Regions from separate parts of the Vibrio sp. R15-SG3-ISO1B genome, predicted to be linked through region 1. Evidence: predicted binding sites of a transcription regulator. Region 1 holds the regulator's gene; each other region holds the start of a gene.
What was found. The regulator CRP, encoded in region 1, controls carbon source genes, mostly activating them, when cyclic AMP is high. The targets are predictions, from matches to a motif close to TGTGANNNNNNTCACA.
Positions count from the first base shown of each region.

Region 2: a site for CRP is predicted at 6,460-6,475, ahead of cdd (cytidine deaminase). Genes of this name have one in related genera too.
Region 3: a site for CRP is predicted at 3,638-3,653, ahead of recB (exodeoxyribonuclease V subunit beta). Genes of this name have one in related genera too.

Region 1 is NZ_JCBDGG010000041.1:63,227-74,061, forward strand. Features, by position in the region: gene AC6R0S_RS12235 (YheV family putative zinc ribbon protein) at 54-248, opposite strand; gene kefB (glutathione-regulated potassium-efflux system protein KefB) at 317-2,110, opposite strand; gene kefG (glutathione-regulated potassium-efflux system ancillary protein KefG) at 2,094-2,738, opposite strand; gene AC6R0S_RS12250 (ABC transporter ATP-binding protein) at 2,965-4,893, shown strand; gene AC6R0S_RS12255 (TIGR02444 family protein) at 4,830-5,420, shown strand; gene AC6R0S_RS12260 (hydrolase) at 5,425-6,405, shown strand; gene AC6R0S_RS12265 (YheU family protein) at 6,460-6,672, shown strand; gene AC6R0S_RS12270 (phosphoribulokinase) at 6,767-7,636, shown strand; gene crp (cAMP-activated global transcriptional regulator CRP) at 7,894-8,526, shown strand; gene AC6R0S_RS12280 (DUF1338 domain-containing protein) at 8,706-9,506, opposite strand; partial or broken gene astD (succinylglutamate-semialdehyde dehydrogenase) at 9,626-10,835, opposite strand, start outside.
Region 2 is NZ_JCBDGG010000049.1:33,394-44,228, forward strand. Features, by position in the region: gene hutC (histidine utilization transcriptional repressor HutC) at 18-728, opposite strand; gene AC6R0S_RS15810 (phosphoribosylglycinamide formyltransferase) at 881-1,654, opposite strand; gene AC6R0S_RS15815 (thiopurine S-methyltransferase) at 1,964-2,617, shown strand; gene purT (formate-dependent phosphoribosylglycinamide formyltransferase) at 2,716-3,891, opposite strand; gene AC6R0S_RS15825 (cyclic di-GMP phosphodiesterase) at 4,079-5,308, shown strand; gene cdd (cytidine deaminase) at 5,458-6,345, opposite strand; gene AC6R0S_RS15835 (LrgB family protein) at 6,552-7,229, opposite strand; gene AC6R0S_RS15840 (CidA/LrgA family protein) at 7,229-7,594, opposite strand; gene sbcB (exodeoxyribonuclease I) at 7,610-9,034, opposite strand; gene AC6R0S_RS15850 (Rossmann-fold NAD(P)-binding domain-containing protein) at 9,217-9,843, opposite strand; gene AC6R0S_RS15855 (flavin reductase family protein) at 10,354-10,835, shown strand, end outside.
Region 3 is NZ_JCBDGG010000055.1:97,379-108,213, forward strand. Features, by position in the region: gene recC (exodeoxyribonuclease V subunit gamma) at 1-3,456, shown strand, start outside; gene recB (exodeoxyribonuclease V subunit beta) at 3,830-7,477, shown strand; gene recD (exodeoxyribonuclease V subunit alpha) at 7,480-9,579, shown strand; gene AC6R0S_RS17800 (hypothetical protein) at 9,648-9,824, opposite strand; gene argA (amino-acid N-acetyltransferase) at 10,099-10,835, opposite strand, start outside.

The sequences.
Region 1 (10,835 bases):
GTAAAATAGTGTCGTCTAAGCGGACATTATGGGGATGATTTTTATAAACTCAATCAATCTGGCTTAAAAATACCGATCATATCTTGACCAGCATGGGGCGTTTTCTCCACCTCTTGCGGTTTTCGTTGATCGGTATGCTGGCATTCCACGCACTCGACCCACTCAATATTGTTCTCTATCCACCAGCGCAGGGTATCTTGAGCTTGGCAATGTGGGCAACTCGCCCCAGCTATAAATCGTTTTTTCATGGTGCTCTTGTTATTGGGTTTGTAGGGTTATGGGTTATGGGTTATGGGAAGTTTAGAGCTTGATGGGCTCAATCCCAGTAGTTTTTCGATTGCTGGTCGCTTTCCATCTCACGACCAAAAATCTCTTCCAGCTCTTTACGCGCCTCTTTGGCTCTCAGCGCCAACTGCTTATCTTCGTTGTGCTGTGGCAGAAGCTCTTTGAGCATCGCATTGTCTAACTTTCTAAAGTGCGCCTCAGCACGTTTGGCCTGATAGGGGTGCATGCCCATCTCAACCAAGGCTTGACGCCCTAAGTCTAACGCGCCCAAAAAGGTTTCGCGCGAATAGTTGTCTACACCGTGACTGAGAAGCTGATACGCCTCCACTCGGCTGCGCGCACGAGCAAGCAGCTTTAGGTGCGGAAAATAGTGCTGACAAAGCTCAACGATCTTCATGATTTCATCCGGTGAGTCGGTACAGATGATCATCGCTTCCGCCTTGTCGGCGCCGGCGGCACGCAGTAAATCCAGTTGCGTCGCGTCACCATAAAATACCTTGTAGCCATATTTACGCAGGAGCTTAATTTGGCTGGCATCACTTTCCAACACGGTCACTTTGATTTTGTTGGCGTACATCAGTCGGCCCACAATCTGCCCGAAGCGCCCAAAACCGGCAATGATCACCCGCGGACGTTTGTTGATGATGTCGCTTTGCGCCGACTGACCTGAGGTATTGAGCCCGCGTGCATACCACTTGTTCTGCGCCATCAACAGCAAAGGCGTGGTGACCATAGAGAGGCTGACCACCACCAATAAAAACGCGGTTTGATCTTTACTCAACAACCCTTGACTGCTCGCAGCGGTAAAAATCACAAACGCAAACTCACCACCTTGACTCAAAATGGCCGCCATTTTACTGCGCGCTTTGGGTCGGCTGCCCGACGCCTTAGCCAGCAAGTACAAAATCAGCCCTTTGATCGATACCAGGCCAATCACCGATATCAGCACCGCCAACGGCTCTAGCGCCAACAGACCAAGGTTGACCGCCATGCCTACGGCAATAAAAAACAGCCCAAGCAACAAGCCTTTAAACGGCTCAATCGCTATCTCGAGCTCATGTCGGTATTCACTTTCTGCCAGCAGCACGCCCGCAAGAAAGGTCCCGAGCGCCATTGATAGCCCCAAAGACTGCATCAACAAAGCGATGCCGATCACCAGCAGCAAGGCACACGCGGTAAACAACTCTCGCACACCACTTAATACGATGTAGCGAAACAAAGGGCGCAATAAATAGTGACCACCGACCAGCAAACCTATCACGCCGCCGACCATCCACACGGCGCTGAGCCAATCACCACTGGTGTGCCCAGCCAGAAGCGGCAACACCGCCAGCATAGGGATCACCGCTATATCTTGAAACAGCAACACCGCAAACCCTGATTGCCCGGCCTCACTGCCGCCTAGCCCTTGCTCTTCAATCACTTTCAACGCGATGGCGGTAGACGAAAGTGCCAACCCCATACCGATCACCACGCTGGTTTGCCAACTCACGCCAAAGAGATTGGCAATACTCGCCAATACGAGCGTAGTCAACACCACTTGAGCGCCGCCCAAGCCTAAAATCGGCCCTTTCATTTTCAGCAGTTTTTTGGGATTGAGCTCAAGGCCAATCAAAAACAGCAGCAGCACCACACCAAATTCGGCAAAATGGAGAATCGCTTCCACATCACTAATCAGCCCCAGTCCCCAAGGACCAATCGCCACGCCCGCCAACAGATAACCGAGCACAGAGCCCAGGCCTAAACGCTGAGCCAGTGGCACCGCCACCACCGCAGCGGTCAGGAAAATCACGCTGCTTTGCAGAAAATCACTTTCCAGAGCCATCTTGCCCCCCTTGTGCGCGCGCTTTCGCCTCGCTCAGCTCGGCCCCCGTAGTCATCGGCGCAAGCGGATCGTTGAGCCATTGACGGTACTCTTCGGCATGTTGATAACGCTCCAAGTCAGTCACATTGCGCGCCCAGTAAAGCACCAGCGGTTCAATCCACTCCATTTGACACAAGGCGGCGGTCAACTCAAAAGGCTGCAAAATCTCCGACAGTGGATAGCGGTTGTAGCCCGATTTGGCGTACGCATCAAAATGACCACCGGTGGTGATCACGCTGCGCCACACTTTGCCCTTGAGCGCTTCGCCTTTACCAAAGGCAAATCCTTTGCTTAACACACGATCGATCCACTCTTTAAGCAGCGCCGGACAAGAGTACATATAAAGAGGGTGATGAAAGACAATTACATCGTGCTCGAGCAGTAGTTGGTGCTCAGCAGCGACATCAATAAAGAATTCAGGATAGTGCGCGTACAAATCGCGCACAGTAACGTGCTCAAGTGAGGCTATTTTCTTAAGCATGATCGTATTGGCCACTGAACCTTGCGACTCTGGGTGCGCGTACAGTACCAGCACTTTAGGTTTATGCTTAAGTGTCTGCTTAGACGTGGGGGTCGATGACAGTTCCATCCGTGAATCACCATCCATTCTTCTCTGTTGCCTTTGACAATACGTGGTTCGCTGCTAATTCTCAATGCTAATCAATCAATTCACACCACCAATAGGCCCAAGAAAAGCGCAACCCGAAACAACACATACGCCAGCAACACCGACGCAATGATCGACTTTTTACGCCAATCCCCCTACTATGCGACGCAAGACCAGTCCACATCGCGAGAACCCAACGGGTAACATTATGATCACCTTTTCTGACATCGAATTGCTGCGCGGCGGCAAACCCCTGCTTGAACACGCTACGGCGACGATTCATCCGGGGGACAAAGTCGGCCTAGTCGGCAAAAACGGTTGTGGTAAATCCACACTGTTTGCGCTGATCAAAGACGAACTCTCTATCGATGGCGGAAACTTCACTAAACCCGCTCACTGGGAACTCTCTTGGGTGGCTCAGGAAACGCCCGCCCTAGAGCGCTGCGCCCTTGAGTATGTGATTGATGGTGACCGCGAGTATCGTGCACTGGAAGCGCAATTGGCCGAAGCGGAACAGAAAGACAACGGCACGCTCGTCGCTGAGATCCACGGCAAAATCGAAACCATTGGCGGCTACAGCATTAAAGCGCGCGCCGCGGAGCTGCTCGATGGCTTAGGCTTTAGCCAAACGCAGATGAGCTGGAATTTAACTCAGTTTTCCGGTGGTTGGCGGATGCGCCTTAACTTAGCGCAGGCGCTGCTGTGTCGCTCTGACTTGCTGCTGCTCGACGAACCGACCAACCACTTGGATCTGGATGCCGTGATGTGGCTTGAGCGCTGGCTGCAAAATTACCCGGGTACTTTAATCTTGATTTCTCACGACCGAGACTTTCTCGATCCGATTGTTGGTCGCATCATTCATATCGAAAACCAGACGATGAATGAATACACCGGCAACTACTCGTCATTTGAAGAGCAGCGCGCGCAAAAACTGATCCTGCAACAAGCGCAATTTCAAAAGCAGCAGAAACAGATGGCGCACATGCAAAGCTACATCGACCGCTTCCGTTACAAAGCCTCTAAAGCGCGCCAAGCGCAAAGCCGCATTAAGGCGTTGGAGCGAATGGAAAAAGTCCTGCCGGCACAATTTGATAACCCGTTTAGCTTTGAGTTCCGTGAGCCGTTGGCGTTGCCTAACCCGATCATTATGATGGATGAGGTCAGTGCTGGTTACGGCGATGCCTTAATCCTCGACAAAATTCGTCTCAACCTGGTTCCTGGCAGCCGAATTGGTCTGCTTGGGCGCAACGGCGCCGGTAAATCAACGCTGATCAAACTGCTCTCACGCGAGCTCAAGCCTCAAGGTGGCGATTTGACCTACTCACAAGGGGTCAAAATTGGCTACTTTGCCCAGCATCAGCTCGAAACCTTGCATCCCGAAGAGACGCCATTGCAGCACATGATGCAAATCGCCCCGGATAAAAACGAGCTAGAGCTGCGTAACTACCTTGGCAGCTTTGGCTTTCAAGGCGATAAGGCACTAGAAAAAGTCGCGCCCTTCTCCGGCGGCGAAAAAGCGCGCTTGGTGCTGGCGCTGATTGTGTGGCAAAAACCGAACTTGCTGCTGCTCGACGAACCGACCAACCACCTAGACCTCGATATGCGTGAAGCGCTGACCCTCGCGTTGCAAACCTTCGAGGGTGCGATGGTCATCGTCTCGCACGACCGTTACTTGTTGCGCGCCACCACCGACGACCTCTATTTGGTGCACGACCGACAAGTCGCGCCCTTTGATGGCGATCTCAATGACTACTATAAATGGCTGACGGAACAGCAAAAACAAGAGAGGCGTGACGCGCAAGACGCTCAACCTGAAAAAAGCACCACCAACAGCGCAGCCGCCAAGAAGGAGCAAAAGCGTCGTGAAGCAGAATTTCGTAAGCAGACCGCCCCTCTTCGCAAAACTCTGACAAAACTCGAAGAAAAAATGGATAAGTTGGGTAAAGCGCTCAATGACGCTGAAGTACAGCTGTCTGACAACAGCCTGTATGAAGCAGAAAATAAGGCTAAACTTAATCAAGTATTGGCGACTCAAGCAAGCTGCAAAGCTGAGCTTGAGGAGGTAGAAATGGAATGGATGGCAGGGCAAGAACAACTCGAACAGATGGAAGCAGCGTTCACGGACGCGAGCCAGTAGAGACCACCGAAGCACAAGCATCGCAAGACAGCGCGCAAGCCGCGCGGCTGTCACACGACGAGCTGTGGGCATTCTGCTTGCAATACTACAGCGTGCGTGAAGTGAAAGACGCCTGTCTTAGTATGCAAAACCGCTATGGTGGCAATGTCAATTTACTGCTGCTGGTACGCTGGTTAGATGAGCAGAGGCTCACCTTTGACGAGCAGGGCTGGGCAACGCTGCACGCTAGCCTGGCGCGATGTGAACCTCTGCTGCACAGCTATCGAGAGCTGCGCCGCAAGTTAAAACTTGGCGCGCCCGATACGCTCTACCGCGAGGCACTGCAATTCGAGCTAGAGCTAGAAAAACAGCAGCAGGTCGATTTGCTCACTGGCGTCAACACGCTCACACTGCAAGAGAATCAAGGCGAACCACTCACCTTGCACTATTGCCGGCAGCAGGATGCTGAGCCCCTCTACGCCGCGCTGCATACCGATTGGTATCCGACTGTCGGCAACCCGCCAAATACAGAAGCGAGCAAGGGATAGGCTTATGACACATTTTACCGCCGCGAAAGGACTCACCAATCCGCACCTGCAAACCTTGGCTCCGCGCCTGATTCGCAAAAAAGCCTTGTTTGAGCCTATCTGGCAAACACTTGATACGCCCGATGGCGACTTTCTCGATCTCGCTTGGAGCGAAGATTGGCAACAAGAGAGCGCCGCGCGCAAACCCATTTTCGTGCTGTTTCATGGCTTAGAAGGTTGTTTTTACAGCCCCTACGCCAACGGATTGATGCACGCGTTTTCTTCCCAGGGCTGGCTCGCCGTGATGATGCATTTTCGCGGTTGCAGCGGTAAACCTAACCACACCGCGCGCGCCTATCACTCAGGCGAAACCGAGGATGCTCGCCACTTTTTACGCCACCTCAACCACCTGTTTCCCGATCAAACCAAAGTCGCGGTCGGCATCTCTCTAGGCGGAAACATGTTGGCGAACTACTTAGCCGACTACCGCGATGAGCCACTGCTTGACGCGGCAACCATCGTCTCCGCGCCTTTGGATTTGTCGGCCTGCGCCGAGCGGATCGAGCAAGGTTTCTCCAAGGTCTACAAAACCTACCTGCTCTCCTCACTTAAGAAAAACGCGCTGCGTAAACATCATCTGTTAAAAGGCGAGCTCGATCTCTCTTATCAAAGCATCAAACGGGTCACTAAACTGATGGAGTTTGATGACCTCATCACAGCTCCCCTCCACGGTTTTAAAGACGCGCAAGACTACTACCAGCGCTGCTCTGGGATCCGTCGCCTGAAAGAGATCCGTCTGCCGACACAAATCATCCACGCCAAAGACGATCCGTTTATGACGCCCGACGTCATCCCGAAATTTGTCCTGCCAGACAACATCGACTACCGCCTGTTCGATCAAGGCGGCCACGTCGGGTTCCTCACTGGCAGCGCCATCAAACCGCGCTTTTGGTTGGAAGAGGCGTTGCCGGCGTACTATGAATCCCTAAGCGTTTCGAATCGTTAGCCCTTTCGGCATAATAGCCGCCTTCAACTTTCATCATAAATGAATGAGGTATTTATGATCATCCCTTGGCAACAGATCGCCCCTGACACCCTAGACAACCTGATCCGTGAATTTGTACTGCGTGAAGGGACGGACTATGGCGAGCAGGAAATCTCTCTTGACGAGAAAATCGCCCAGATCCGTCAGAGCTTGGTGAGTGGTGACGCGGTGGTGGTCTATTCAGAGCTGCATGAGAGCGTGGATATTCAACTCAAATCAAAGTTTTAATATTTCCAGTGCGTTAAAAAACGCCATACCGTGATCAATCAATAGAACATGCTATATTGGTCATCATTTGACAAGGAATAAGACAAGGTTTGTCATGTCAGCAAAACACCCCATTATTGCCGTAACGGGCTCTTCCGGTGCGGGCACAACCACGACCTCTGAAGCGTTTCGCAAAATGTTTAACATGATGCGCGTGAAACCGGCTTGGGTGGAAGGGGACAGTTTCCACCGCTTTACGCGCCCAGAAATGGATGTCGAGATCCGCAAAGCGCGCGAGCAAGGACGCCACATCAGCTACTTTGGTCCGCAGGCGAACGACTTCCCTGCGCTGTCTGAGTTTTTTAAGCAGTATGGCAATGAAGGCACAGGGCAAATTCGTCGCTACTTGCACACCTTCGATGAAGCCGTGCCCTACAATCAAATGCCGGGTACCTTCACGCCGTGGCAAGATTTGCCGGAAAATTCTGACGTGCTGTTCTACGAAGGACTGCATGGCGGCGTGGTGGATGGTGAGGTCAACGTCGCCCAACACGTCGACTTTTTGATTGGCATGGTACCGATTGTGAACTTGGAGTGGATTCAAAAATTCGTCCGTGACACGCGCGATCGCGGTCACTCACGCGAAGCGGTAATGGACTCGATTGTCCGCTCGATGGATGACTACCTCAACTACATTACCCCGCAATTTTCGCGCACCCACATCAACTTCCAACGCGTGCCGACCGTCGATACGTCCAACCCACTTAACGCTAAAGGCATCCCAAGTTTGGATGAAAGCTTTGTAGTGATCCGCTTGCGCGGCATCAAACAGGTCGACTTCCCATACCTGCTCGCTATGATTGATGGCTCTTTCATGTCGCGCCACAACACTATTGTCGTGCCGGGGGGTAAGATGAGTTTTGCGATGGAGCTCATCGTCAGACCTATCCTACAGCAGCTTATCGAGACGGGTAAAATTGGCTAGAGATCAGTCCTAAGACCCGTTTACTTGTCATACCGTGATCATGTGCACATTTTTGCGTAAACAATCACCAACTTGACACGATTAAAATCAAGAAATCCCTTTTGAAAAAGGCTACTATTTGTAACCGAAACAAAGATGGCTTGCAGCATTGAATAAGTGCTCTTATCCTAAAAAGCCTTGTTCAAGGCTTCGCGCCTTTTACTGGCGCGACAAAAATGGAAAGCGGCAAGCGTACCCTGCAGAGGAAGTGAGATATTATGGTTCTAGGTAAACCTCAAACCGATCCAACATTAGAGTGGTTCCTGTCACATTGTCATATTCATAAGTACCCATCAAAAAGCACATTGATCCACGCCGGTGAGAAAGCAGAGACGCTTTACTACATCGTCAAAGGCTCTGTGGCGGTACTGATTAAAGACGAAGAAGGTAAGGAAATGATCCTTTCTTACCTAAACCAAGGTGACTTTATCGGTGAACTTGGTCTATTTGAAGAAGATCAAGAGCGTACCGCTTGGGTTCGCGCTAAATCACCTTGTGAAGTTGCAGAGATCTCATTCAAGAAATTCCGTCAGCTTATCCAAGTCAACCCTGACATCCTGATGCGTCTATCTGCGCAAATGGCAAGCCGCCTACAAGTGACGAGCCAAAAAGTCGGTGACCTCGCCTTCCTAGACGTGACAGGCCGCATCGCGCAGACGCTACTTAACCTAGCGAAACAGCCAGATGCCATGACGCACCCAGACGGCATGCAAATCAAGATCACGCGTCAAGAGATCGGTCAGATTGTCGGCTGTTCACGTGAGACCGTTGGCCGTATCTTGAAGATGCTTGAAGAGCAAAACCTGATCTCCGCCCACGGTAAAACCATCGTCGTCTACGGCACGAGATAGGTGATTATTAGAGGCGAGTTCCTAGTGACGAGTTCCTAGAGAAAACCTTTAAAGATTAAGAAAGCCACCCTGTTTTACCAGCGGTGGCTTTTTATTTACCAGGACCTAGCCCCATCACCCACTACCTATTACCCATCACCCATTTAACCAGCCCCCCTCTAGGAACTAGCAACTAGGCACTAGGAACTTCCCCCATCCGTACTCTCAAATATCTTATCCGCTGACGCCGCGACAAACCCTGGGTAGAGCTCACCATTACTCATCGGATAGCGTTTGGCGAATTCGTAGAAGCCGCCTGGGATCACTTGCGTACCGTCACTAAAGCTCACCTCGACTTTGTCTGCCATGGTGGACGATTGCTCAAGCAGTACCTCTGGTGAGCCTTTCACTTCGCCACCCGACTCATTGATGACAAAGCCCGCTTGGCGCAGGTGCTCATTCACCGCCGCGACCTCGTCAAATGCCTTGAGCTGATTAACGCTTACGGTGAAATGGTTGGCCCCATAGCCGTGCGCCGCAAGCCATGCTGCGTACTCACTCTCTTGGGCGAGGGTTTGAAAATCTTCATAGCTGAGATCCCACAAACGGCCCGCATACAAAAACTCATGGCTTTGCAGTGCGTATGCCTCCACTTGTGCCACCAGCTTGCTGACAATGCGTTGCAGCGGCGCTGAGCACTCTTCGACTTTCAGCTCACTGATGAACACTTTTGGCAACGTCGGATCGGCGTGCTCGTAGTGCTTGGCGACCAAGTGTTTGCTCTCAAACAGGTAGTCACCGCACGCTTGGTAACCTAGCGCAATAAATGGCGCAGCCAATGTCTCGATACCGAGCGGCGCAATGTTAAAGGTGCGCAGCGCAATATGGTCATTGATCAGCGGCTCATCTTCTTCTAAAAGCTGATGAACCTTGGCCGCTTGAGGACATAGACGGGAAATATAGTCTTGCCACAGTAAATCGAACAGTTGAGCAGGCGTCATAACGTCTCCATGTTAATCGTGAAGCTGAATCGTAAAGCTGGTTCTTTAAAAGAATGGCTTAATCACAAACCTAGCAATGAATCGAACACCTTGGGCTCCAAGCGAGCCCAAGGTGCGTCTTACAGTTCTACACCCGGGCTTAACGTCTCAGGCAGCAAGGTGTGCTCGCCTTCCATCGACGCCATAGGGTAAGCGCAATAATCCGCAGCGTAGTAAGCACTTGGGCGAAGGTTGCCCGAGGCGCCCGGTCCGCCAAACGGCGCATCGCCACTTGCCCCAGTTAATTGGCGGTTGCGATTGACGATCCCTGCACGAATGTGGTCAACAAAGTAGGCCCACTCATCATCATCGGTGGACACCAGCCCAGCAGAGAGACCAAAGCGGGTGTCATTGGCCAGCTCAACGGCGCGCTCAAGACCTTGATAACGCACCACTTGCAGCAGCGGGCCAAAATACTCTTCATCTGGCAGCGCTTCGATGGCCGTGACATCAATAATCCCCGGAGTGACAAACGCCGCCTCGCCCGCTTTCGCTTCCACCAAGCTCACACCACCAAGGCTCTGCAAGTTCGCCTGTGCGTTGAGGATAAAGTGTGCCGCAGCTTTCGAAATTTGTGGGCCCATAAAAGGCGCTGGCTCTGCAAACGGCTGATCGACGCGCAGCTTGCGTGTGGCCTCAACCAAGCGATTGACCAAGGCATCGCCTTTGTCGCCCACAGGCACATAGAGACGACGTGCGCAGGTACAACGCTGCCCGGCACTGATAAAGGCCGATTGCAAAATGGTGTAGACCGTCGCGCCCAGCTCACCATAGTGCTCACTGATGACCATAGGGTTGTTGCCGCCCATCTCCAGTGCCAGCATCTTGTCTGGCTGACCGGCAAATTGGCGATGCAGCAGGTGACCTGTATTGGCGCTACCAGTAAACAGCAGGCCATCAATGCCTTTCGACTCTGCTAGCGCAATGCCCGTCTCTTTGCCCCCTTGGACTAAGTTGATCACGCCCGCAGGCAATCCGGCTTGTTGCCACAGCTTCATCGCTAGCTCACCGGTCAGCGGCGTTTGCTCTGACGGCTTGAACACCACGGTGTTGCCCGCCAGCAGCGCTGGGACAATGTGACCATTGGGCAAATGACACGGGAAGTTATACGGGCCAAACACCGCCATCACACCCAACGGGCGATGGCGCAGTACAATTTGGTTACCCGCCGCTTCACGGGTACTTTCGCCTGTGCGATCATGATAAGCGCGAATAGAGATGGCAATCTTGCCCGCCATGGCCGCGGCTTCTGTGCGCGTTTCCCACAACGGCTTGCCGGTCTCTTTAGCA
Region 2 (10,835 bases), on a different contig from region 1:
AGACCAATTTCAAACGGTCAGAAGGTCACTTTAGAGCTGAGTTTGTAACGCGTACCGGGGTGATAAAGTAACGCGGTACTGACCAGTTTATCTTGGCTCCAGGTACGGCGATTGAGCAGCAAACAGGGCTCGTTCGCCGCCAACTTTAATGCGCTGCGGACTTTATCATCTGCCACGATCGCTTCCACTGTGTGTTCAATCGCACTGAGCGGGCAGTGCTGAGAAAGGTATTGGTTGGGCGTTAAGGTGGTGAAGTCCTGCGAGAGATAGTCGGGCGCATACGCCTCGTTGACCCAGCGCAGTTCGTATTGAATGGGGGAGTTGTCCTCAAAGTGAATGATTTCACTGTAAAACACCTTGGTATCGAGCATCACCCCCAACTTAGTCGCAATCACGCCGTCGGCCAATAACTCGACCTGCTTAATCACTTTACTGGAGTAGGCTTTGCCTCGCTGCGCGACCTCTTCTGCGATATTACGAATATCAAGCAGCGGTGACTCCGCTTTCTCATCTGGTGCACAAACAAACGTGCCCAATCGAGGTCGGCGCTGAAGTTTGCCCTCAGCAACCAGATCGCGAATCGCTTTGTTGACCGTCATACGGCTGACATTGAACTGCTTGGTTAACTCAAGCTCGGTGGTGATTTGGTGACCGACCGGCCAATGACCCGAGCTGATCTGTTGTTCGATGTAGTGTTTGATTTGCAGGTATAACGGTGATTGACTCATAAGCTCACTGATTTCAGAGGGACACGCCATCCATTATTGACTATACAAAAGGGTAACCGATTGGTTGAATGCGTCAAGCAGGAGTGAGCAAGTTGTGAGGCAAACAGGGTCTTGACCCTTGTTTGCCCATTAATGAGGAGAGCTGAACTTAATTAGGCAGCGCTAAGATGCGTAGTGAGGTAGGGGTGCCAAGCGTCTTGATACAGCGCTTTAGAGAGCTTGCGCATTTTATCGACCTTGGCCATTTCAATGTCATTAAGCGGGCGCGATTCGGCGGCGGCTTGACGCTCAATCAGCTGAATCTGCTCATAAATATCGTGCTCTGCGCCATTTTTGACGTCCGCAATGGCTTTGAGGTGCAGTTGCACTTCTGCAACCAATTGAGTTTTAGGCAGTTGAACCAAAATATTCAAGTCACGATAGCCTGATGCTTGTGGGCTCTTAAAACGGTTCTTTACTTTGACTACCGTAGTTTCACGCGCTAATGCTTCATAGGCGGACATCAAGCTATCAATATCGTGCGCCACTATGGTGGCTCTGGCAAGGTCGGTGATGCGATCCACTTGACCGTCGAGCTCATGGGCAATTTTCTCTTGTGCTCGCTGGCTTGATTTTACGCCAGCAAAGTAAGCGTCGGTGGAGGTTAACAGTGCGGTACTTTTACATAAGGTTTCGAGCTCCGCTTGCGCTTGGTGCGCTTTGCTGTAGAGCACGTCAAAATCTGAATAGGGTTGAGTGGGGGAGGCGTCGGTTGATTTAATGCCGTACAAACCGCTCAAGTTGTGTTTAAACGCTTTAGGGCTGACTTGGTTTTGCTTAGTACTGGGTCCTTCATCTCGGTCAGGGGCCATAGGGATGGCGGCAAACGCGGGGGCGCGGCTGAGCATTAACAGCATCAGTGCAGTGGTACGCAAGAATACGCTCATTCACTCTCCTTAGAATCGTAGTCGCTTAGAAAATGGAGGAAAAAGGAACCGCTAAGTGCTACGTGTCTGATTAAGATCTTGGGATGGAAATGGCCTTTCCAAGGTCCGCTATTCGATAAACTTTTGAATTATGATGTTGGTCTCAATTTCATTAACTTACCTTGGTTGGATTGCGCGTTTTTGCTTAAGTTCATCCGCTAGTTGTAACCAATTATGACCAGATTCCATCGCCGAATGCCTTATGCCACCTACCACGAAGGCTGACTTTCCGTTAGGCTATGGCACGTCAGTCATCGAAAGAGAAAGAGAATGAAAGATCCAGAGTTTTGGCATGCCAAATGGGCATCCAATGAGATTGGTTTCCACTTGGAAGACGTGAATCCACTGCTGATTCAATACTGGCCAGCGACCAACCCCAGCGCAGACGAAAACGTATTTGTGCCTCTGTGTGGTAAATCAGAAGATTTGGTGTGGCTCGCCACCAAACACAGTGATGTGCAAGGGGTGGAGCTGAGTAACATTGCGGTGCGCGCCTTTTTCGCCGAGCACTTTTATACGCCGTTGGTGATCCCTCTCAATGGTCAGCATGAGCTGTTTCAGTTCGATGAGCTCTCTATTTACACCGGAGACGTCTTTACCGCGCCCGTCAAACCGGTCGATTTGGTCTATGACCGCGCAGCGTTAGTGGCGCTGCCTGAAGAGATGCGTGTCGACTATGTGGCAAGAATTCAGTCGTTACTTAAACCCGGTGGGCGGATTTTACTGGTCACCTTAGATTATCCTCAATTAGAGATGGCGGGCCCCCCATTTAGTGTGGCCGAGCAGGAAGTTCGTGCTCTGTATGAGGGGTATCAAGTGACTAAGCTCTATCGGGATGATGCCGACGAGCGCCATCCAAAAATTGCGAAGCGCGGTTTGTCACGCTTCGCCGAAGAGGTCTATTTGATTCAGGCGCCATCATGAGGCGACGATCGGAACTCTGACAATCGGCGAAAATAAAAAACTCTGGCCATTACGGACCAGAGTTTTTTATTACTTAAATAGAGAGAGGCGTGAACCTATCAGTAAATCACCTTGATCTTACTTGCCGCTTCGACGGCGCTTTCGATGGCTTGCTCAATGGTGTCACGGCGTGTAATCGCAACGCCAAGACGTCGGCGACCGTTGATATCAGGTTTACCGAATAAACGCAGCTGGGTTTGAGGCGCGCTGAGTGCCTGTTGCATGCCTTCAAAACGGATGTCTTGTGAGGTGCCTTGACCTAACACGACGGCAGACGCGGCAGGGCCGTATTGAGTGATGCTGCTGATTGGCATGCCGGTAAACGCGCGGACATGCAGTGCGAACTCTGAACTGTCTTGTGACATCAAAGTGACCAGGCCGGTATCGTGTGGGCGCGGCGAAACTTCATTGAAAATCACCGTGTCGCCTTTGATAAAGAGTTCGACACCAAAAATACCGTAGCCGCCTAACGCATCGACAACGCTTTGCGCCGCGTGCTGCGCTGCTTTTAACGCCTTATCCGACATGATTTGTGGCTGCCAAGACTCACGGTAATCGCCATCTTCTTGGCGATGGCCAATTGGGGCGCAGAAATGAACGCCGTCAACGGCGCGTACCGTCAGTAGGGTGATTTCGTAATCAAAATCAATAAAGCCTTCAACAATCACGCGACCTGCGCCAGTGCGTCCGCCATCTTGAGCGTATGCCCAGGCTTTTTCGATGTCTGCATCTGTCTTAATGACGCTTTGTCCCTTACCCGATGAACTCATCACAGGCTTGCACACGCATGGCAGACCGACCGCTTCAATCGCTGCGGTGAATTCGTCATAGTTGTCGGCAAATCGGTATGGAGAGGTGGTCAGAGAGAGTGTTTCTGCGGCTAAGCGGCGAATGCCTTCGCGGTTCATGGTCAACTGTGTGGCTTTCGCACTCGGCACGACATTGAGACCACGCGTTTCAAGCTCCACCAGCTTGTCGGTTGCGATCGCTTCAATTTCTGGCACGACATAGTGAGGCTGCTCTTTGTCGATGATGGCTTGCAGTGCGTCGCCGTCAAGCATGTCTAGTGTGTAACTGCGATGCGCGACTTGCATAGCAGGGGCATCTTCATAGCGGTCACACGCGATGACTTCTAAGCCCAGTCTCTGACACTCAATGGCGACTTCCTTACCCAGTTCACCTGAGCCGAGGAGAAGAACACGCGTTGCATTTTGACGAGTCGCTGTACCAAACATAATCAACCTTTTAGAGATGTAGAATTTGGCGCTGATCATACGAGGATAGATCTCAAAAGGCAAACGTTTGCGTCCATCTCAATTTTGTGACTTATATTAGGACTCTTGCATGTATTTGTTGGGCATGTAGCATAAATCAGAGTTATAATCTTAAAGTGACTTGTTGTAGAGTAATCATCAAATAAGAATGCAATACGATCCTAATAATTCCATCAAAATTCCAATCGACACTCTAACCGTCGGTATGTTTGTCACCGCACTGGAAGACAACAAAAAGGTGAACCTAGCAAATGCTGGGCGCGTGCCGTCAGAGCAAGCCGTCAATCAACTGATCAAAAATGGTATCCAATTCGCTTGGGTTGACGAAAGTTTGTCTGCTAAAGGTTGCACTTTTAAACCCGTGCAACAGCCATTCGATGACTCGCACAACATTTCGCCACCTGCGGCGGTAGAATCGGTGAAGACCGAGGCAGTTAAGCGTAAAGCCAAAAGCCGTTTTTCCATGCAGAAGAAAGCGAGCAATATTATTCGTGAAGCCAAAGGGCTCGCTCATCGCGTATTGACCCAAACTTTTGATGGTAAAACGGTCCATGTCGATGAGTTTGATGATTGGGCGGAAGATTTGATTGAATCGGCGCTGGTGGACTCCGATGCGCTGCAATGTGTTTCAGCGCTGCGCAACAAGGACGAGTATCTATTGGAGCATTCGGTCAATGTGGCCACCTTATTGGTGACCTTTGGTAAACATCTGCAATTGCCAAGAGAGATGCTCAAAGAGATGGCGATCGGCGGCATTATTCATGATGTGGGCAAAGTGAAGGTGGATGATAAGGTGCTGCACAAACCGGCACGCTTAACACCGGAAGAATTTGAGCACATGAAGCTTCATCAAGTGTTTGCGAAAGATATGATCATGTCCGTGACTGGGCTCAGTGATGTGAGCCGTGATGTCTGTCTGATGCATCACGAAAAACTGGACGGCAACGGCTACCCGAATGGCCTTAAAGGGGATGAAATTCCACTGCACGGTCGCATGAGTTGCATTGTGGATATCTACGATGCCCTCACCGCGGATCGCGTCTACAAGCGTGGAATGAGCTCGGCAGAGGCGTTTAAAATTCTATTGAGCCTCACGCCCAATCACCTCGATCGTGACTTGGTGTATAAGTTCATCAACTGTATCGGTATGTACCCAGTGGGGGCGTTAGTCGAACTCAGTGATGGGCGAGTGGGCATCGTCTGGACATCCAATGAATCTGAGCCGCTGAAACCGGAAGTGAAGTGCTTTTACTCGCGCAAGAACAAGCGTTATGTTGATGTGGCTTTTGTCGATCTCAAGCGCAGCAGTGTCAAGATTGCCAAAGCGATTGCGCCAAGTCAGCTAGAAGTGGATGCGACGCCGTTCTTTGACGTTTGATGCATCGATAGTGAGCCGCTACTTTTCGTTGTAGGCAGAATAGGTCTTCGCAGACAACACTGCCACCGTAAACAGAAAAAGCGCCTTTTACTCACGTTATGTGGATAAAAGGCGCTTTATTATCGAGCACAATTTGTCGGCGCTAAAGCTTAGATCGCAAGATAGGTCAGCGGAATATCTGGTCCTAATACTTCAAGGGTCGCTTGCGTGTCGGCGAGGTGGCTGATTCCGCCTTCGGCCATCTCTGCCAAGGCACCAGATTCAATGTCGCTGAAGGATTTACCGGCCATCAACAGTTGAATTAACGCGACTTGCAGTGGTGGCAAGCTTGGGTTGAACGCAGCGTTTTCAGCGTACGCACCGAGATAGGTCGACCCATCGGTGGTTTTGAGTGCGACACCGCTCAGGTTGTGAGTGTAAGGTGAGTGGCTCATATTCAGCGCTTTCAGAGCCGCTTGTACCAACTCGTCACCGTCTTCACTGTGATAGCCGTGATTGACCTCAGACATCAAACCCGACTCAATGCCGAGATCGCTAGGGCCAAAGGCTTCTGGCAGATAATCGTGCAGAGTCTTGCCTTCACGTTCAGGCAATTGAACCGTGAGTTCTTTTGCCGTCGACAGTTCATTCATAAACTGACGACAGTGGCCACAAGGGCTGTAGTTGATGGTGATGTCAGAAATGCCTTGCTCGCCTTTCATCCACGCGTGGCTGATGGCACATTGCTCGGCGTGTACCGTTTGACCGAGTTGCACACCGGCAATCTCAACGTTGGCACCGAAATATAAGCGACCCGTTAAGCCGCGCACAATCGCGCCCACGTAGAATTTAGACAGGGGGGCGTAGGAGAACGCCGCCGCGACAGGCAAGAGCATCACTCGCGTATCAGCATCGTTTTTACCGCTGATGTTTTTAAACTGCTCAAATTGGTCGGCTGACAGGGTGGCATCAAATGACTCGCTCAGCACGATGGGTTTGAGGTAATCGGCAACGTCGCTAGGGAGCTGTGTCAGGGCTTGTTCTATGCGGCTGGTCATAGTGAATCCTTTGTTGTTATTTCAGAGTCAAGCTCGATGCTAGGGAAAACATAGCTAGGTTGTTGACATCTTGTGATACTGGACAATCATTCTATGCGACGCACCAAACAATACAGTGATAAAAATCACACTTACGTTTGTAACGAGTGCAAATTTGCTGATAGATGAGTGATGTCACACAATTCTGGCGCACTGTCTAGCCGCAGCTAGTGCGATAACCAGAGTGCCAGAGCAAAAAATGACGGTGCCAATATGGAGGTGATCACGCCACATACCACCAGAGCCAGAGAGCTAAACGCCGCATCTTGCGCGTTTTTCTCCGCACAGGTCGCGGTGCCAAGGGCATGTGAGACAGTGCCCATGGTCAGACCCTTTGCAATTGGGTGGGTGATGTTTAACAGCCCATAGATAGGGTAGGCAAAAATCGCCCCAAACAAGCCGACCAATAGCACCAAAATCGCTGCAATCGCGGGTTCGCCACCCAAATGGCTAGAGACTTCCATCGCAATCGGTGTGGTTACCGATTTGCCGAGTAAACTGGCGATCAAGGTTAAGTCGGTGTCTAGGCTAACGGCAATCAGACTGGCCGTCGCCATTGACAGGACGCTACCCACGCCGCATGCCAACATAATGATGCGCCAATTGGCCCGAATTTGAGGGAGCTGCTCATACAGTGGGTAGGCCAAGGCCACAACCGCAGGCTGCAGCAGGAGATTGATCCAGTGATTGCTTTCGTAATAGGTTTCAAAAGGAACGCTCAGCCAAGTCAGAAGCGGGATAAGAACCGCTAGGCTGACCAGCAGCGGGTTCATTAACGGTGAGTTGACTCTACTGCACACCCAACGCGCACTCAAAAACACCACCACAGTCACGAGTAGCCACATCATTGGTTGCCTCGCTTAAGCAGGCGATCGAGCATCCAGCCCAGAGAGATGAGGACAATCGCCGTGCCACCAATCGCACTTGCCAGAATTGGCCACGCATTGTGGTAGAGCAGATCGAAGTGTTCCATCAAGCCGACACTGATGGGCACAAACAGCAGTACCATATAGCGAATAAACAGCGTCGCACCGGGTTTGACCCACTTTGAGGGCACCAAGCCGCTTGCCATCAAGCAGAACAAAATAAGCATGCCGATGATGCTGCCGGGAATCGAGGTCTTCAGCCATTGCTGAATATTAAGACCGGCGATCAGGCAGAGAAAAATCAAGCCAAATGAGATGAAGTAGTGCAATAAAGTACGAGGCATAAGAGCGGTGTTGCCTTAAGAGACCAACTGTTGAACGTATTGATAGACCGATTTTAAGATAGCGACTTTCTTTTCGTCACTTTCATGTTCATGAACTAAGTTTTCCAGATTGATCATGTAATTTTCAATGCGACTTTCGAAGTACTCGCGGCAATGCGCCGCCCACTGCTGCTGCTCTTTTTCATCCAATGTCCATGGGTAGTGGCGTGCGCGGTAGCGAAATAGTAGCGGGGCGATGCGTGGATCACTGAATTCAATGTCTAGACCTGCGAGTTGCTGCGGTTCAGTTTGGCGAATGATCTCCATGGCTGCTTTGTCGGCAGGAGAAAAGAAACCGTCATACAACTGAGTATCCACGTCGGATGACGCGGCGTACTCTCTTTCAATACTGTACAAGCCAATCAACTTTTCGCGGATTTCTGGGTGTTGGCGAAGCGTGGCTAGGTTTTGTAAGCACTGCTCGCGGTCGATGCCAATATGAGCGGCATTGTCCGCCGTGAGGGTTTTCGCAGGGGCGAGAATTGGGCACTTATTGAGATGCACCAGTTTGACCGGCACGGGCAGTTCATCTGGCCCTAGGTCGTCTCGCTTGGTGTACAAACGCGTGTTGAGTGCGTCGACATCAAGATCCAACAGTGGCTGAGGATCTTTGGCTAAGTCCACCATGATAACCGCGTTTTGGTTGGTCGGGTGCCACGCCACTGGAACCATCCAACTGGTGTATTGGCACTCTCGGCCTAACATGCCGGAGACGTGCATCAAGGGGGTCATGTTGACAATATCGATCAGCTCATTGAGTTTGCGTTTGTGGCGCATCGACAAAAAGTAATCAAACAATTTGGGCTGTGCGGCTTTGATTTTTTTTGCCATCTCAATGGTGGCAATCACATCCGCCATCGCGTCGTGCGCGTTGGCGTGTTCAATGCCATTGGCGACCGACAAATGTTCCAACTTAAAGCTAATAAAGCCTTCTTCGTTTTCTGGCCACTCGATGCCTTCAGGTCGCAACGCATGACAAGCGCGTAGCACATCCAAAAGATCCCAGCGAGAGTTGCCGTTTTGCCAGCTCCACGCATAGGGATCAATAAAGTTGCGGTAACAGGTATAGCGCGTCACTTCATCATCAAAACGAATGCTGTTGTAGCCCAAGCTAATGGTATTGGGCGTCGCCAATTGCGCGTGAATCTGAGCGATAAATTCAGGTTCTGGCAGCCCTTTACTGACCGCCGTTTGCGGCGTGATACCCGTGATGAGCGCCGCTTCTGGCGCGGGTAAGTAATCGGCAGGTGGCTGACAGTAAATCACCAGCGGCTCACCGATGATGTTGAAATCCATATCGGTGCGTACGCCTGCAAACTGGCTCGGCCTGTCTTTGGCAGGGCTGGTTCCCCAAGTCTCATAATCAAAGAAGAAAAACGTCGGTTGATTATCAGATTGCATGGGTTCTCCAGAAATTGCGTGCGATTGACGTGAAGTATCCGTCAAGAAAGGGCGCGCAAGCAAGGGAAATGGCGAAAAACTTTCAAGCTAGGGCAATGGGTGACGATTTTCTGCGCGTCAGGACAAATCAAGGACAATAAGGACCCGACGGCCAACGTAGAGGCGCTACGAGTCATCGACTGCTAACGATAACGCTCAATCAGCGCCAACATATCTGGGCTTTCGAGGACGCGGATTCTGCTATGGCCTTTTTCTTTTGCAAACAGTGCGTAATGCATGGCTCGCGCGACGTCACTGGCATGAATGGGAATCAGCTTGCGCAATGGGCCTATCATAAGTGGGCGCGCCACTTTTAGCACCGCTTGCAAAACCAGTTCATCATTTCTTGGCTTATCTCTTAGCCCCACTAATGGACCAGGGCGAAAGAACACCACTTGCTCAAACCCCATACGCTCAATGGTCAGTTCCATTTTTCCTTTACAGCGTAGGTAATGAGACAGTGAGCGCGATGACGCGCCATAACTCGAGACAACCGCGAGACGCGTCACGCCAAGCAGTTTCATTTCGCTCGCGACCTCACACACCAGTTTGACGTCGACGTGTTCTAGCGCCTCTTTAGAGCCTGCCTGCTTGCGTGTGGTGCCTAAACAAATGAAGCCATAGGTGGGGGTCGGTTTGTCGTCTGTCCACGTCTGTACTTCCAGTTCAGGGTGAATCAGCGTCTTTAATTTGGGATGAAAATAGGGCAAGGCTTTACGAGATAACGCGTAAATAGCCTCGATCGGCTCGGCCTCGAGCATCTGCTTCATTAGCTCGTTGCCAATTAGGCCCGTGGCGCCTGCCGTGATGACGACAAGCGGTGCACGTTCGTTGGGGTTGTGTTCAGTCTGGTTCACCGTCAGCCTTGCATGAATTCGAGGAAGGTGAACGAAGAATCCTACAGGATCAGTGAAAAGTCTATGATCTCATCCTATCTTTCGCGATCTAATGTGTATTTGTGTCCTTGTGTGGAAGAACCGGGGTTAGGTGAGTGAGAAAGGTAAGCGACGAGTGCTTTTCTTGGGTGAGGACGAGCCGTTTTTGGGTTTACTTGAACGTCGATTTGCAATCATACAGACCTCCTTGCGCTCTACGTTACTGATCAAAAGCGTTCTACGTTATTGATGAAAATATAGTACAAATGGAGAAAAATACCAGTTGAGGTCAATAAAACCGATGAATTGACCAGCAAATGGTCAATCACAACAGGGGCGGCGGGTGTTCAAAACGGTATTTCGCGGTACACTGACAAAAATTCAATCTCACCATAGGGATACGTGATGAACATTGACTTGACGACCATGCCGCCTGCGGACATTTATCATTTGATGACGCAAACGGTGATTCCCAGACCCATCGCTTGGGTACTGACGCAATCAGGCACGCAAAACTATAATTTGGCGCCGTTTTCGTACTTTACGCCGATTTCTAGTAATCCACCGCTGTTGATGTTTTCGGTGGGCAAAAAGCCCAGTGGCGAGATCAAAGACACGACGCGCAATGTACTAGCAAACCGAAAAATGGTGGTGCATATCGCTCATCAGGCGCAAGCCGAGTCGGTGACGCAAACCGCCGCAACCCTAGAGCATGGTGAGTCAGAAGTGGCAGCCACCGGTCTTGAGTTGGTTGGCTTTGACGGTTTTGAACTGCCTCGGGTGCAAGGTTGCCCGGTGGCGTTTGGTTGTTCGCTGTTTGAAGTCAAAGAGATCGGTGATACCCCGCAAAGCCTTATTTTTGCCAAGATTGAGCAGATTTACCTTGA
Region 3 (10,835 bases), on a different contig from region 1:
TTTACTGTCTATCATTCCAATCAAGTCGATGTGTTGAAATCTTTGTTGGTGGAGCTCATTCGCCATCAGCCGCTTGAGAACCCGTTTGAATCCGAGCAGATTTTGGTTCAGAGCCCCGGCATGTCTCAATGGCTGAAAATGGAACTGGCGAAAGCGTTCGGTGTGGCTGCAAATATAGAGTTTCCTCTTCCCGCGACCTTTATCTGGAACTTGTTTACCCAGGTCTTGCCCGATGTGCCGACTCGCAGTGCGTTTAATAAAGAGGCGATGACATGGAAGTTGATGCAAGTGTTGCCATCTCAGCTAGAAAGGGACGAATTTGAACCGTTACGCCGTTACTTGGCTGACGATCGAGACAGCAGTAAATGCTATCAATTGGCAGAAAAAATTGCCGACATCTTTGATGGGTATCTGGTTTATCGACCTGAGTGGATCGCCAGTTGGGAGGCGGGGCTAGGTGTCGCTGAAATACACGATGAACACCCTTGGCAACCCATCCTTTGGCAAGCGCTCTACGATCAGACTCTGGCGCTAGGGCAATCGCCTTACCATCGTGCCAACCTCTATCAAGAATTTATCGAAGCGCTTGAACATCGAACGGGTGGTTTTGACCATCTGCCCAAACGCTTGTTTGTGTTTGGTATCACTTCTTTACCACCTCGCTATATGGATGCGCTTAAAGCGATCGGTGAGCACATTGATGTCCACCTCATGTTCACCAACCCGTGTCGCTACTATTGGGGGGAGGTCCGTGACCGTAAATTCTTAGCAAAATTGGCGGCGAAGCGGCGCAAACATCTGGTGTGGCAAGAGGATCACTCAGAGTGGCAAGGCGAGAGCGAACCGCTCAAAGGTAGCCTTGAAGAGAATATAGTAGATGAGCTGCACACCGATGTGGTGGGGAACAGCTTGCTGGCCTCAATGGGCAAATTGGGGCGCGACAACATGTATCTGCTTTCTCAGTTGGAATCCCATGAGATTGAAGCCTTTGTGGATATCGAGCGAGACTCATTGCTGCACGAATTGCAGGCCGATATCCTCAATCTTGAAGAGCATCAAGATGATACGTTGCTCGACACGAGCCACCATAAACGTCGCGTTTCGCTGCAAGACCGCTCACTGACCTTACATGCTTGTCATAGCCCAATGCGAGAAGTGGAAGTGCTGCACGATCAACTGTTGGCAATGTTTGAAGCGGATCCGTCGCTCAAACCGCGTGATGTGATTGTGATGGTGGCGGACATCAATGCCTACAGTCCGGCCATTCAAGCGGTGTTTGGCAATGCGCCGGGTGAACGATTCATCCCTTTTTCTATCTCGGATCGCAGTGCCAACCAAGAAAGCCCGATCTTGAACGCTTTCTTATTATTGACCATGCTGCCGCAATCGCGCTGTTTGGCCTCGGAGCTGCTTGAGCTGCTGGAAACACCAGCGATCTTGGCGCGATTTGGTCTCGACGATAACGAGTTTATTCGCGCAAAACAGTGGGTAGAGCAATCGGGGATTCGCTGGGGACTCGACGGCCACACCGCACAAGAATTTGATTTGCCTAAAACAGGCCAAAATACATGGCAATTTGGTATTAACCGCATGTTGCTGGGCTATGCGATGCCTGCATCGGCAGGGCTGCTGAACACCGAACAAGGCGAACTGGCGCCGTTCAACGAAGTTCAAGGCCTTGGCGCCGAACTGGCGGGCAAACTGGCTCACTATATTGAAACCGTTGCTCACTATCGCGCTAAGTTAGCGCAGAGCCAGGGGGTGGATCAGTGGCGCGAAGTGCTGACTCAACTGTTGGATGATTTCTTTTTGGTGGATTTGGATGGTGAAGCGGCGCTCAAATCCATTCGTGATACGTTGGCGATGCTCAAAGAGCAGCTGAATGATGCCGCGTTCAGTGCGCCGCTCTCTGCTGCGATTGTGACGCAGTATTTGCGTGACAAACTCTCTGGTACGCGGGTAAGTCAGCGCTTTCTTGCCGGCCAAGTCAACTTCTGTACCCTCATGCCGATGCGCTCCATTCCATTTAAGACTGTGTGTCTATTGGGGATGAATGAAGGCGTTTACCCTAGGTCTGTGCCGCCGGAAGGGTTTGATTTGATGAATGGTCGCGCCAAGCATGGCGACCGTTCGCGCCGTGATGATGACCGCTACCTTTTCTTAGAGGCGCTGTTATCGGCGCAGGATACGCTCTACATCAGTTATGTCGGGCGCTCAATTCAAGACAACACGCCGCGCATGCCATCGGTGTTGGTCTCTGAGTTAATGGAATACTGCCATCAAAACTACTGTTTGGAAGGCGATTCAGATTTAGGCTGTGATGAGTCCGGCTCGCGCCTTGTTCACCACTTGAGCACGTCTCATCCCATGGTGCCGTTCAGCGCTGAGGCGTTTCTTGGCGAGCGGGCAAGTTACGCTCAAGAGTGGTTACCTGCCGCCTTGCGCCAGGGGCAAAAAAGTGGTGATTTTCAGCGTCAGTTGAGTGACTACTTACTCGGCGCGCATTTTCCACTCGAGTTGGATTTAGTCGAGCTGCAACGCTTTTGGCGCCTGCCTGTTCAGTACTTTTTCAACCGCCGTTTAAAGGTGACGTTTGAGCCGCCGCAACCTGTGATGAACGATGAAGAGCCCTTTGTGCTGGGCGGACTGGAAAGCTATCAGTTGCGCGATGAGCTGCTTACGACACTGCTGACCGCTCACACATTAGCTGATCGCGATCCTAGTCGCTTGATGGCGCAATGTGTGGCGAAGCATCGCGCCGAAGGGCGTTTGCCTATTGGCGCCTTTGGTGACATTGAGTTTGAAACCAACCGAGTGCAAAGTGAAGAGTTAGCGAAAACCTTGCACGGATTGTGTCAAGCGCCTTGTGAGGATCATGAAGTCACTCTCACGTTGGATGTGCTTGGCGATGGCAAACCCGTACAGCTGGTCGGCTGGTTGACTCAAGTGTACCAATCTGGGCTAGTGCGTTTTCGTACTGGGCGGATTCGATCTCAAGACTATCTCTCCGCTTGGCTTGATCATTTGGCCATGGCCGCCAGTGGTCGTGCGCTGCGCACTCACCTGATCGGCTATGACAAAAAAGAAGGGGCGCAGCATCTAATCTACCCTGCACTAGAGTCTCGTGAGCAAGCGTACGCACTACTCAATGAGCTGGTGGGTTTTTACTACCAAGGCATGAGTGAGCCTTTACCTTATTTCCCTCGTACCGCTTTAGCGGCGATAGAAGCGGGCTTTAGTCGCGGAAAGTGGGTGGAGGATGAAGACAAATCGCTGAAAAAAATGGCCGATACGTTCAATGATGGCTACATGTCGAGTGGCGAAGGCAACGACAGTTACATTCGTCGTATTTGGCCGCAATGGGATGAGGAACTGGCCGCTCGAGTGCGTACATTGGCTGCTCGCGTCATTCAAGCACCTCGTCTCGCTGCACAAGATGCTGCCGATGTGTCTTAAAGGGTCAGTGAAGATGAAGAGCAAAAATAGCAGAAGGTAAAGTGGCCGCCAGAAAATCATTATAGTGTAGGGCGTTCGCTGTACGGCCACAGGTCAGAGGGACCATGATTTGTTGGGTTGATGGGCAGACACACTGCCTCAACTCATGCTGCGGATACTAACGACTCACTCTATAGGCTGCTGTGAGTAAGATCGCAGAACTACCCGTATTTTTATGGGGTTAACAGATAAAATAGCGTTTTATTAACCGGATCACATTGAGTATTAGCACTAATATTGTCGAGCTGAATCGTGATAGGTGAAACATCCATGAATTCATACAATGTGCGATTGAGCCAATGTGTGAACTCGTACAGTTAAAGGGCAGAATTTTATGACCGCATCGTCTCGTTCCACTCTTTCTAGTGGTGGTGATATCACACCGACCGCACTCGATACGATGACCTTTCCATTGCATGGTGCTCGGCTGATTGAAGCCTCAGCTGGAACAGGAAAAACCTTTACCATTGCAGGGCTTTATTTGCGCTTGTTGCTCGGGCATGGCGACGAGCAGACTCGGCACGCGCATCCGCTCACTGTGGATCAGATTTTGGTGGTGACCTTTACTGAGGCTGCCACGGCGGAGCTGCGCGATAGGATTAGGGCGCGTATTCATGACGCGCGCCTTGCTTTTGCTCGTGGCCAAAGCAGCGACCCAGTGATCGAGCCTTTGCTTGAAGCGGTGACGGATCACGCTCAAGCTGCGCAAATATTGCTGCAAGCGGAAAGGCAGATGGATGAAGCCGCCGTCTACACGATTCATGGTTTCTGCCAGCGGATGCTGACGCAAAATGCGTTTGAGTCAGGCAGTCGATTTAGCAATGAATTTGTCACTGATGAAAGCCATTTAAAAGCGCAAGTGGTCGCAGATTATTGGCGGCGTAATTTCTATCCATTACCCCCGCAACTGGCAGGTGAAATTCGCCGAATTTGGCGGGCGCCGAATGAGCTGTTAGCCGCGATTTCGAACTATTTGACTGGTGCACCTTTGGCGTTAAGCGTGCCTGCAATGCAGGGCAGCTTAGCGGATCTGCATGAGCGTAATCTGGCTCAAATTGATGAACTTAAGGCACTTTGGCGAGCGCATCAAGACGAGGTGCTGGCGATCATCAACGAGTCAGACGTCAATAAGCGCAGTTACAGTAAAAAATCGCTACCGACCTGGATAGAGAGTGTTTCTGCCTGGGCAGCCCAAGCGACGACAAACTATGAGATACCTACGGCGCTGGAGAAGTTTGCGCAAAACGCACTGCTTGAAAAAACACCGAAAGGCAAAGCACCTGAGCACCCGTTATTTGCACGTATTGAAGCGCACCTCGCTCACCCGGTGGATCTGAAGGCGCCGATGTTGGCTCATGCGATAGAGCATTGCCGCGCAATGCTGGCAGCGGCCAAAGCTCAGAAGCAGTGGCTCTCGTTTGATGACTTGTTGACTCAGCTTTCTGCGGCGATCGACCTTGATGATACTGAGCTACTGCGTGAGCGCATTCGCACTCTCTATCCCGTTGCAATGATCGACGAATTCCAAGATACCGACCCGCTGCAATACAGTATTTTCAGTCGTATTTACCTTGATCGCCCTGAGTGCGGTCTGTTTATGATTGGCGACCCGAAACAGGCGATTTACGCGTTTCGTGGCGCGGATATTTTTACCTACATTAAAGCGCGCCAACAGGTGACGTCGCATTTCACTTTAGGCACGAACTGGCGCTCAAGCGCAGATATGGTGGCAGCGGTCAATCAAGTGTTTTCAGTGCCGAAAAGCCCGTTTATCTACGATCAAGATATTCCTTTTTATCCCGTCAACGCCTCTCCGGGTTCTGAGCGCAAAGGTTGGACGTTAAGCGGCACACGACAACCAGCGTTGACGTATTGGTTACAAGAAGCTGAAGAGAAACCGCTGGCCAAAGGTGAGTACCTTGAGGCGATGGCGAGTGCGACGGCCAACCAGATCCAGACAATTCTTCAGGCTGCGGCTAATAATGAGGCCATGTTGGTAGGCGCGAAAGGCGAGCAGGCGATTGAGGCCGGTGATATTGCTGTGTTGGTGCGCACTGGGAATGAAGGTCGGATGATCAAACAAGCGCTGGCCGATCAAGGCATTGCCAGTGTCTATCTCTCCAATCGAGACAGTGTGTTCAGTTCTGTTGTTGCAAGCGATGTGCAGCGTCTATTGCAAGCGGTGCTGACGCCCGAGTACGACAGAGCGTTAAGAGCGTGCTTAGCCAGCGAACTGTTCGCCCTTGATGCTGCAACACTTGATAGCTTGAACAACGATGAAAACGAGTGGGAAAACGCGATCGATGAGTTTAAAGGTTACCGCCAACTTTGGCAGCAACGCGGCGTATTGCCGATGTTGCGCAGCGTGATCAGCAAGCGTCATATTGCAGAGCGCCTGCTAGAAGAGCAAAACGGTGAGCGAACCTTGACGGATCTGATGCACATGGGTGAGTTATTGCAACAGATGAGTGGTGAACTCGACAGCGATCATGGCTTGTTGCGTTGGTTGGCGCAATCCATCAGCGATGCGGAGCAAGGGCTTGGTGGCAGTGATGAGCAAATTCAGCGCTTGGAATCGGAGCGTAATCTGGTGCAGATCGTCACCATCCACAAATCGAAAGGGTTGGAGTACGACTTAGTCTTTCTGCCGTTTGCATTGAGCTATCGTGAAGCGAGCGAGGCGAAGTATTACGATGCTGAGCAAGATGTGACCATGCTCGATATTACTGGGCAAAGCGCGGCTTTGGCGCTTGCGGATAACGAACGTCTTGCAGAAGATCTGCGTCTGATTTACGTGGCATTGACGCGTGCGGTATATGGCTGTTTTGTCGGCGCCGCACCACTGCGTAATGGTCGCTCGACCAAAGAGCCGACGGGCGTACACAAAAGTGCGATGGGTTATTTACTGCAAGATGGCCAAGAGGGGGGCATCTCAGATTTGACTAAGGCGATTTGCCGGCAAAGTGAGGCGTTGGCTTGTGTTGCTGTGGCGGACCTGCCAAATTCGCACGCTCAGCCGCTGATGATTCCTCCACCAGAGATGCCGCCACTTGGCGCCAAAGCATTTACCACACCACTGGACCGCTATTGGCGCATCACCAGTTATTCCGGTCTCGTTAAACAATCGTCTAGTCATGCGGCGCAAGGGTTTGAGGATGTACTGCGCCTTGATGTGGACTCGGCGCAGGATCACGACGAAGCGTCACTCACTGAACCAGAAAAGTCGATTTTCACCTTTCCCCGCGGTGCAAGGCCGGGCACTTTCTTACATACGTTATTTGAAGACGTTGAATTTACCGAGTCTGCCCATAGCGATCACAATCGCGCCATCATCGAATCGCTATTGCAAGCCGAGCAGTTGGATGAGAGCTGGCTTCCTGTATTGCAATCGTTGGTCGATACTGTGTTGGCGACGCCCTTAGATGGCGATGCACTGCGACTGAATGAAAAAGGGCCATCTCAGCGTTTGGTAGAGATGGAGTTTTTACTACCCATTACCGTTTTGGACGCGCCATCCCTGAATCGAGTGATCACGCGTCACGATACCCTGTCCGCGCGCGCCGGTGAGCTCGGGTTCCAAACAGTGCGCGGCATGTTAAAAGGGTTCATCGATTTGGTGTTTGAGCACCAAGGTCGCTACTACGTACTGGATTGGAAGTCGAACCACCTTGGCAGTGATGTCAGCGATTACCATGGTGAGGCGCTTAACCAAGCGATGGCCGATCATCGCTACGATCTCCAGTATCAGATTTATGCCTTAGCCCTACACCGTTTCTTGCGCAGCCGCTTAGCGAATTACGACTATCAACACCATTTTGGCGGTGTCTATTATCTCTTTTTACGCGGTATGGATGGCCAGAGCGAACACGGCATTTTTTCGGCGAAACCGAGCTTAGCCATGTTGGAGGATTTAGATCGATTGATAGAGGGTAAGCCGATTGAAACCAAATTTAACCCAGCGGGCCAAGGGGAGTTGATCTAGACATGGCGCTACTTGTTTCACAGCTGCAACTCTTGGCAGCAAAAGGCATGATTCGCCAGTTGGACTACCAATTTGCGCGTTTTATCCATCAGCAGTCTAACGATGACCACCTGGCGTTTATCGCTGGGTTGACCAGTGCAGAGCAGGCGAAAGGCAATATCTGTTTACCCCTTTTTGACGCCAATGGTCAAAAGGCGGATCTGGCACACAAGCTCGGTTTGTATGGCGAGGCAGCGCTGAATCTCAATCAGATCTTACATACATTTGATTGGGCTGCCCATTTAGTGAATTCGTCGTGGGTGGGGAGTGCGGGTGAGCCGCTTCCTTTGATGTTCGATGGTGAGCGACTCTACTTGCACCGTTTCTGGCATTATGAAACGACCTTATCCGAACGCTTATTGAGCTTTGGGTTACCGATGATCCTAAAGCCTGATGAGCAAGCGAAGTTGACCGAACTTCTTGATCATCTATTTGCGCGAAATTATCGCTATCTTTTTGACAATATTAGAAAAAGTCAGTCGGTAACCCCCGTCATAATTCAGCAATTAGTGTGTGACCATTTGGATGTGGTTACGCCTGATGAGCTCGATTGGGTTGCCATAGGCCAAATACTCCAGCAGGCCAAAACCGTGGCCGAGTTGTCTGCTTTAGATAAGCTCGTCCCCCAAGCGGTATGCGTCAGTTGGCAAAAGGTGGCGGCGGCGGTGGCGCTCACTCGTCGATTTGCTGTGATTTCTGGTGGACCCGGTACAGGCAAAACGACCACTGTGACCAAGTTACTCGCCGCCTTGATTGAGCAAGCAAAACAAGATCGCATCCATGGTCATGTGCCAACCATCAAATTGGTGGCGCCGACAGGAAAGGCCGCCGCGCGCCTGACTGAATCTATCGGCCAAGCGGTGGAGCAATTGGCGGTGAGTCCAGAGTTGAAAGCGGCCATACCGACACAAGCTAGCACCATTCACCGTTTGCTTGGCGCGATTCCAGACAGCGCCGAGTTTCGCCATCATCACGATAACCCTCTGCATTTGGACATTTTGGTCGTCGATGAGGCGTCGATGGTCGATCTCTCTATGATGCATAAGCTGGTGGATGCGATGCCCAAGCAGGCTCGGCTGATTTTACTCGGCGATAAAGATCAGCTTTCGTCAGTGGAAGCGGGCGCGGTATTGGGCGACATCTGCTCTTTCCATCAAGAGGGGTATAGCGCCTTGCAGGGCAAACTAGTCGCCCAACTGACAGGGTTTGATTCACTCGCGCATGAAGCAAGCGCCAGCCAATCAGGGATGGCGGACAGTCTCTGTATGCTGCAAAAGAGTTATCGATTTGATGCGCGCTCCGGGATTGGTCAATTGGCCAAAGCCATCAACTTGGGAGACGTAAGCAAGGTGGAGCAAGTTTGGCGGCAAGGGTTTGAGGATATAGCCAAATACCCTATCGACACAGAGCACTATCAACAGCTGATAAAATCTCTGGTGGAAGAGTATCGCGGCTACCTTGCTCTGTTAAATGAGGTGAATCAGGCGCAGGAAGATCTCAATACGCTCGCTCGCAACGCGTTATCGGCATTTGCACGTTGTCGTTTGTTGTGCGCCGTTCGAGAAGGGGACTTTGGTGTGCAAGGGCTCAATGCCCGTATTGAGCGCGCTTTGGCTGCGCGCAAGCTGATTCAGGTACAAGATGAGCTATGGTACCACGGTAGGCCCGTGATGGTGACGCGCAACGATCACGCGTTAGGCCTCTACAATGGTGACATCGGTTTGTGCATTCGTGATCCTGACGAAGAAGGGCACAAGCTGAAAGTCTTTTTTGAACTGCCAGATGGCAGCGTAAAGGCGGTGTTACCGAGCCGTGTGCCCGAACATGAAACCGCCTATGCGATGACGATTCACAAATCGCAGGGCAGTGAATTTGATCATACCTTGATGATTTTGCCACCGGAGTTTAGCCCTATCTTAACTCGAGAGCTCATTTATACTGGCGTCACTCGCGCTAAATCACGTTTAAGTCTGTATGTGGATGAGTCGGTGATGGCAAGAGGAATAAAAGTGCGAACGGTTCGGGCCAGTGGTTTGACACAGCGCTTGAAGGAAAAAGAGTAAGGTGAGAGAAGGGATGAGCAATCGTCCCTGATTGCTGGCTGCGCTTGGGCAGCGTCGAGCGCCGTCGGTTACAGCGCTTGCGTAAATGAGATGCTGCGAATCGCGTATTTTTCTTGGTAATTGAGGATAAACGCCTTCAACCCTTCTGTGACTGGGAAGACACAATGTACGTCGAGCCCGGCTAACAGTTCGTTGTCTGCCATATCCCAAAAACTTTGAATCGAGTTACAGATGATGGTTTTCATCAAGTTATATGCTCTTAGTATCGTGTTTATCTACTTCAAGCAATCCGTGCGACTTACGCCGAGTTCTCTCAGGTCGTAAGTGAAGGTAAGTCCATAGAGCCCCTGAATCGGGAGCGCAAATATTAACCAATTCAATATATTAAATAAAGTGCTTATCGATAAAAATCGATAGCTCGGTGGCTAACCTATTAAAATGGCTAATAATTTAGTTTTGAAAATCTTGGCAACTGCCGTTTTCCCCTTCATTCCTAATGAGAAAAACGGCAGTAAAAAATCAAAGTTTGATGCTTAATATCTTTGATTTGCGTTGATAGTTGTACAAATTCTGTTTTTGAGATGGTAGGCACTCAACGCCCATTTCGAAGAAACCTTGCTCCCTAAACCAGTGCAAACTGTGAGTGGTTAATACAAAAATCTTCTCAATTCCTTGTGCTTTGGATTGCAGTTTCATGTGGTTAAGTAACAGCAGGCCGCGGTTACCATCACGATATTCTGGATGAATCGCGACACAGGCCATCTCGGCCATTTTTTCCTGCGGGTAGGGGTAAAGCGCCGCACAGCCGATGATCAAGCCGTCTTTTTCTATGATGGTGAACTGATGAATCTCTTGCTCCAGTTGTTCACGAGAGCGTCTGACCAGTATGCCTTGCTCTTCCAGTGGCCTAATCAGCTCGAGTATCCCACCGATGTCATTGATGTCAGCCATTCGCACTTGCTCAGCGCTGGCATGAACGATCTGGGTACCGATACCATCAAGCGAGAAGAGTTCCTGAATCAGCGCGCCATCCACCTTATAACTGACCAAATGACTGCGTGGCACTCCAGCGCGGCAGGCTTTGGTGGCGGCACGCAAAAAACGCAGTGTCCCAGAGGTGTCGTCGCTGCTAGGGTTGGCTTCCGTTTCCAGTGAGGACAAAATGGCCTCGGCATCTTTAGGAAACAGCTCTGCCACGACATTGTCATTGGCATCAATGACCCCTTGCTCAGAACAAAAACCGATCAGCTTATCGG